2 regions of the Microbispora triticiradicis genome follow, and region 2 is predicted to be linked to the other one. Evidence: riboswitches for the same ligand, from Rfam matches in the RefSeq annotation. Region 2 holds a riboswitch; the other holds the start of a gene.
The links. Region 2 has a riboswitch for cyclic di-AMP ahead of FED44_RS30520 (C40 family peptidase). Riboswitches for the same ligand answer to the same signal wherever they lie in the genome.

Region 1: linked by a shared signal. The riboswitch ahead of FED44_RS36305 (CHAP domain-containing protein) and the one ahead of FED44_RS30520 (C40 family peptidase) in region 2 are both predicted to bind cyclic di-AMP.

What each region holds. Positions count from the first base shown of each region.
Region 1 covers NZ_VANP01000002.1:595,305-598,700, forward strand. Annotated here, with positions in the region: gene FED44_RS07685 (SPW repeat protein) at 1-293, shown strand, start outside; cyclic di-AMP (ydaO/yuaA leader) riboswitch at 622-765, shown strand; gene FED44_RS36305 (CHAP domain-containing protein) at 1,077-1,895, shown strand; gene FED44_RS35685 (hypothetical protein) at 2,045-2,683, shown strand; gene FED44_RS07695 (MarR family winged helix-turn-helix transcriptional regulator) at 2,784-3,287, opposite strand.
Region 2 covers NZ_VANP01000016.1:124,529-127,924, reverse strand. Annotated here, with positions in the region: gene FED44_RS30530 (NYN domain-containing protein) at 1-831, shown strand, start outside; gene FED44_RS30525 (C40 family peptidase) at 985-1,926, shown strand; cyclic di-AMP (ydaO/yuaA leader) riboswitch at 2,235-2,395, shown strand; gene FED44_RS30520 (C40 family peptidase) at 2,466-3,017, shown strand; gene FED44_RS30515 (hypothetical protein) at 3,095-3,396, shown strand, end outside.

The sequences.
Region 1 (3,396 bases), on a different contig from region 2:
TCAACAACCTGATCGTCGGGCTGGTCGTCACGGCGCTCGCGCTGAGCTGCGCCTCCGCGTTCGGCCGGACGTACGGCGTGAGCTGGGTGACACCGGTGCTCGGCGTCTGGGCGATCATCGCGCCGTGGGTGATCAGAGGCCAGCCGGCGACCACCGCGACCATCTGGAACAACGTGGTCACCGGAGCGATCATCTTCCTGTTCGGCCTCGGCGCGCTCGCGTTCGCGGCCAACTACCGGCAGCACGAGCACGGCCGGCGGAGAGGAGTCGGCGCACCCGGCGGTGAGTGGTAGCCGGCGCGGCAGCCCGCCGCCTGCGGTCCGACGCCAGCGGTCCGACGCGGCGGGGCCGGCCGGATCGACGGGGCGTGAGAGGGTCCGAGCCCGCTCACGCCCCGCCATCGTGATCACCCCGCGTCATACGGGAGCCCGAGTGCCAGACGGGCCCGTACCGGGCGATGTGGCGCATATCACGGTTAGGTGCCGTCGGGGCGAGGACCTGCGGAAGCGTGGTGCAGAAGGTGCAGAAATGGACCCGTTTGCCGGTTTTTCGGTCGTGTCCTACTCGTGATCTACTATGCTTCCGGTCAGTGCGCCGGTGCGTGGTCCTCAACCCGAGGACGACCGGCGACCGCCGAATCCCGGATGTCATCGAACCCGGGAACCGGGGACCCACGTCTCTCTGGGGTGAATCCGGACCATCCGGTAGGGCTACTCCTGGCCCGAACCCGTCAGCTAACCCGGTAGGCGGCCAAGGAGAGGAGAGCGCGTGGAGTGTCCGCTCCACCTGCCCACCCGGTCCGGCCTCCGTCGCCGTACCACATGCCCGCCCTGGAACGTCTCCAGGCTTCCGGGGTGACGGCGCGCCCGTGACGGGCTGCCACATCTCCCGTTTCTGAATCCCGTCCGACCCCGCCCGCCCGGGGACCGCCGCGGCCGTGTCCGCCGGTGCGTCCGCCGGCGTGACGGTCGGTGTGACGGTCATGCCCGCATGCCGTCGTGCCCGGCGGCGGGTTCGTCATGTTCTGACGCGCGCCATAGGAGCCTTCGATTTCTACCGATCCGATAGCACAGCAGTTGCTCGACGCCGTACGCCCGGAGCTCGGCTACCGGGAACGGCCCGGGAAGCCGACCAAGTTCGGCGAGTGGTACGCCGACAACATCGCCATGGACTCCGACTTCAAGGCGGCTCCCTGGTGCGACATGTTCGTCTCGTGGGCGGCCGACCGGGCCGGCGTGCAGGACCACGTCGGCGAGTTCGCGCTGACCACCCGGCACGCCAAGTGGTTCGAGCAGCAGGGCGCCTGGAGTCGCGAGCCGGAACCCGGGGCCGTGGTCTTCTTCGACTGGTCGGGGTCGAAGCGCATCAAGGACATCGACCACGTCGGCATCGTCGAGAAGGTCGTCGGCGGCAAGGTCCACACGATCGAGGGCAACGTCGACGGCGTCTGGCTCAAGCGCAAGGTGCGCGACTCCAGCAAGATCGTCGGGTACGGCCTGCCACGCAAGGTCAAGGTGATCCCGAAGGTGACCGTCACCGTCCAGCCCGTGGCGGCGGACGCCGCGGTTCAGGGGGCGGTGGTCCAGGGGGCGGTGGTCCAGGGGGCGGCGGCGTCGGCCACGCGGAGCATGGCCGCGGGTCACGGGCAGCCGCCGGGCACGGCCTTCTCGCCGAGCGACGCCGTCCTGCCGGCCGGTCTGCTGTTCGCGCTCGTGTCGACCGCGGTGACCGGTCTGCGCTTCAGGGCCGCCGCGGCGGCGACGTCCGGCGGACGGCACCGAAGGGGTGGCCCGCGGCGGGAGGGGTACGGCGGCGAGCGGCGCGGCCAGGAGGTCGTGGGAGCCGGGGTGTCCGGCCCCGCCGCGGCGCAGGAGCCGTTCCACCTCCTCGGCTGACCGGCCGGAGAGGCGCCTGGGAACACTCTGGGAGTTCGAGATCGTTTGCGGGTGTCTGTGAAATTCGGCGACTCGCGCGGCTAGGGTGGGCAGCCACCCGCGGAAGCCGTGGAGCTTTCCCCCGATACGACCGCTGGGAGTTGTCTCACATGTACGGGCGCGTCCCCTCACAGACGAGCCAGGATGATCAGTTTCGTCAGGAGATCCTCTCCAGCGACGAGCCGTCCGGCACGAAGAGCAGGAAGCCCCTCGTCATCGTCGCCGTGATCCTGGTCGCCGTACTCGCGGCGGCGGGCGCGGGCTTCGCGTTGCGCGGCTCCACGGACCCGGGCCCCTCCGCGGGCGGTGCCGGGCAGCAGACGGCGCCGGCGCAGGAGAACGGCGCCGGTGATCCCGCCGAGGCGGGACCGGACTCCGGAACCGACGCCGAGGACGGCGCGGATGACGGCGCGGATGACGGCGCGGATGACGGCGCGGATGACGGCTTGGCGGGCGACGCCGAGGGCGGCGGCGCGGACGGAGGCGCGGACGGCGGCTCCGCGCAGGCGCCAGCCGGAGACGGCACGGGCACCGGCGCGGGCTCCGGCGCCGGTGGGTCCACCGGTCAGGCGCCCGGAGGCACGGGCCAGGCGAAGACCGGGCCGGCCGGAAAGGCGGGCGGCGGCACGAAGGGCGGCGGCACGAAGGGCGGCGCGGGCACCGGCTCCGGCGGAGGCGACGACACGCCCTCGACGGCCGGTGGCTCCGGCGGCCTCATCCCGGGGGAATGCGCCGCCTCCGGATGCTGAGTCCGCGTGACGACCGCGTGCCCGGCGAGTGCGCCGCCCCCGCGAGCCCGGCCGGCTTCCGGCGGGCGTACCGGATCACCAAGTCCGTGCAGGCGACGGGTCAGGAGGACGGATCGGGCCAGCCGAGCGGGAACGAGACGGTCGTGGGCGGTTCGCCGGCCGCGTCGGTGAACTCGCGCATGGCGGTGATCAGAGCCTGACGCCGGGGAGCGGACATCCGGGCGAGGATCGCCGCGATCTCCGCCTTGCGCCGGGCGGTGACCTCGTCCACGATGCGCGAGCCTACGTCGGTCAGCCGCAGCAGCGTCTCCCGCCGGTTCTGCGGGTTCACCTCGCGCTTCAGCAGCCCGGCGGCGGCGAGGCGGTCCGCCATCCGCATCGCGGTCGAGGGATTCACGCCGAGTCTCTCGGCCAGCGTGACCAGTTTGGTCTCTCCCTGCCCGACCACCAGCAGCATCCGGAACTGCGGCAGTGTGACTCTGTCCTCCGCGGAGGCGAGGGAGCGTGCGGAGATCGCGACGAGCACCCGCGACGCGGTGAGCACGGCGGACGTGACGGCCTCCAGGTCGTCCGCGATCGGCTCCTCGTCCCCATCCTTAGCCATAGGCATCGTTTTTACACGGTCCCAGCCGCCGTCTCGTCATTGCACCGGACAAAGGTTCCCACCCTGTGACCAGGAGTTGTACGGCGAGGACGGCGGCGATGCGTCCCGA
Region 2 (3,396 bases):
CAGCTCAAGGCGGCCCGCGCGGAGAACTCCGACCTGAGACGCAAGCTGCACGACGCGCGTGAGCGGGTCAAGGCGGCCGAGGCCAGGGCGGCCGAGCTGGAGGCCGAGACGGCCGAGGCGCGAGCCAGGTCGGCGAGCGCCAACGGCGCGGCGGAGACCGAGCTGCGCAGGCTCAGGGAGCGCCTGGCGGACACCGAGCGCCAGCTGGAGGCCAACCGCCGCGCCGCCCGCGAGGGCCGCAGCATGGAGGACGCGCGCGTACGGGTGCTGCTGGACGCCCTGCAGGACGCGGCCGCGGGGCTGCGCAAGGAGCTCGGCCTGCCGACCACCATCAACAGACCGGCCGACTACGTGAGCGCGGTCGTGCCGGGCGAGCCCGGCGTGACGGCGGTGCCCGCGCGGGCGCTGGCGAACGACGACCCCCAGCTCCTCGACCAGCTCCTCGCCCTCCCCAACCTGCACCTGATCGTCGACGGCTACAACGTGACCAAGACCGGCTATCCGTCGCTGACCCTCGCCGACCAGCGCGCCCGCCTGCTCACCGGGCTGGGCGGCCTCGCCGTGCAGGCGCGCGTGGAGGTGACGTGCGTCTTCGACGGCGCCGAGCTGAACGGGCCCGTGCAGGTCTCCGCGCCGCGCGGGGTGCGGGTGATGTTCAGCGCGCCCGGCGAGATCGCCGACGACCTGATCCGCACGCTCGTGCGCGCCGAGCCGCCGGGGCGCGGCATCGCGGTCGTCTCCTCCGACCGCGAGGTGGCCGAGTCCGTGCGCCGCATGGGCGCCCGGCCGGTGCCCTCGCTCCTGCTGCTGCGGCGTCTCGGCCGCGGCTGATCCCGTCCGGCACGCTCCGTACGAGAGCCGATCCGGTGAGTGATGACTGCCGCGAATAGCTGCGAATAGGTTGAAGCGTCAAGATCGCCTAGATAGAGTCGCGCCGCAGGTTTCGTTGATCCCGAGGGGGCCCGAGTGCAAGGGCGTGTGCCGGTGGCCGCCGTTTTGGCCGCCGTGGTCCTGCTGACGCCGCTGACGGGCGCGCAGGCCGATCCAAAGCCCACCCTCGCCCAGGCCAAGGCGAAGCTGAACCGGCTGAACTCGCAGGCGGACAAGCTCGTGGACCGCTACAACGCGGCCAGTGAGAAGTGGAAGTCGGCCAGGAAGAAGTACCTGGCGCTGAACGACGACTACAAGAAGCAGAACGCGCGGGTCGAGGCGCTGCGCTCGGGGCTGGTGACGATGGCGGTCAGCAGCTACCAGGTGGGCGGCATCGGGACGTGGGGCGTCTTCTACAACCCCGATCCCGACACCATGCTCAGCGGTCTCGCCACGTACAACCACATCTCCGCCGAGCGCATCGGGCGGCTCCAGCAGTACGAGGGCGCGATCCAGGGCCTCAAGGACCGGCGGGACGAGACGAAGACCGTCTACGCCGAGGCCACCAAGGTCAGGGGCGAGCTCGCCGACGAGAAGAAGAAGGTCGACAAGCTCGTCAACGAGCAGATGAAGCTGCTCCGCTCGCTCGGTACCTACAACCCCGGCAACCCCAACAGCGCGGGCGTCGCCTACAAGGGCCCGGCGTCGGGCAACGCCCTGTCGGCGCTCCAGTTCGCCTACAAGCAGGTCGGCAAGCCGTACCGCTACGGGGGCAGCGGGCCGGACTCCTGGGACTGCTCCGGCCTCGTCCAGGCCTCCTGGGCGGCGGGAGGGGTCAGCCTGCCGCGTACGAGCTACGAGCAGTGGGCGTGGGGCGCGAGCCGCCGCGTGTCGCTCGACGCGCTCCAGGCGGGAGATCTGCTCTTCCACGCGGGCTACGGCCACGTGGGCCTGTACGCGGGTGACGGCAAGGTCGTCCACGCCCCGCAGACCGGCGACGTTGTGAAGATTGTCACACTGGCGGACTACCACGCGATCGGCGCCGTCCGCCCCTGAAGCCCGCGATGTGATCTTTGTTCCGGCTGTGAGCTAAGTGCCTTATTTGGACATTGCGATGGCTGATGTGAGCAGAGTCACACATGGTCTTTTGTGACGTGGGTAAGCTGCGGTTTCTCGCGCGCGGCCGTCGTTATCCGATCTTTATGCGCCGGGATGGCTTTGCCGGGAGCCGCCTGATCTGGGTAGCTTCTGGGCCGCGGTGAGCACGCCTCGCCGCGGCGAGCCCGGTCCGGCCGGCCGGGCCCGCGTCATCCACCGTCGCCGGCGCCGTCCGTCTACTTGCTCCCCCCAGGGGATTTCCGGGCGCCGACGACCTGCCGAGTCCGTGCAGTCAGGAGGCACGGAGCCGGGGAACCATCGACCTTCCTCCCGAAGGTCCGGGGTGAATCGGCGCGTCCACGCGCCGTAGGGCGACTTCCCCGCCCGAACCCGTCAGCTAACCCGGTAGGCGTACGCGGAAGATCCAAGGAGAGATCCTGTCTACCACCCCCGCTAGCCTGTCCCGTCTTGCCCGAATTGCCCTCGGAGGTGCCGCTTTGACGGCATCCGTGGGAGTCGCCGGTGCGCAGCCGGCGTCGGCAGACCCGGTGACGGTCACGGTCATCAAGGTGACCACGCAGACGAACACGAGGTCCGCCACCACCGCGGCGGCCAAGAAGGCCACGAAGAAGTCCACGAAGAAGGCGGCGGCCAAGCGGAAGAAGCTCAGCCGGGCCGCGCTCCAGCTGGCCAAGGCGCAGCGAGCGGTCAGGACCGCGAGGAAGCACATCGGCGACCCCTACCGCTACGGGGCCAGCGGTCCCGGCTCGTTCGACTGCTCGGGCCTGGTCACCTACGCCTGGCGCAAGGCCGGCGTACGGCTGCCGCGCACGACGTGGTCCATCCGCAGCGCCGTGCGGACGAAGGTGTCCTGGGGCCACTTCAAGCCCGGCGACCTCATCTTCACCAGCGGCGGCGGCCACGTCGGCATGTACGTCGGGCACGGCAGGATGATCCACGCCCCGCACAGCGGCACGCGGGTCAGGATCGACAGGCTCGACTCCTACCGCAGGGCGACCTTCGTGGGCGCCGTACGCCCCGGCGCCTGATCCGTCCCCCCGGTGCCGAGCCCGTCGTCGCCGGCACCGCTCCACGGCTCCGTCCCCTCTCACAGGTGGGCGGAGCCGTGGCGTTCCCTCGTTACGATGCTCCCCATGGCCTCGGTCCCGCCGGCGCCGCGCCCGCCCATCCCGTACGGCAGGCCCTCGCGAGCGCCGAGGGCCCGGTGAGAACGCGCGGCGGACGGTCGGCGTCCGTGGCCGTCGTGCTGGCCGCGCTGCTGGCCGGTACGGCCGCCGCCGCGCCGCCCGACCCCCTGTCGCCCCTGCTGTCCCAGGCCCGTGCCGCCGTGCGCGAGCAGCCCGGCATGTGGACGGGGGCCTCCGTCGCCCGCGGCGAGCGCGCCGTCGTCGTCGGCGCGCCGCGAAG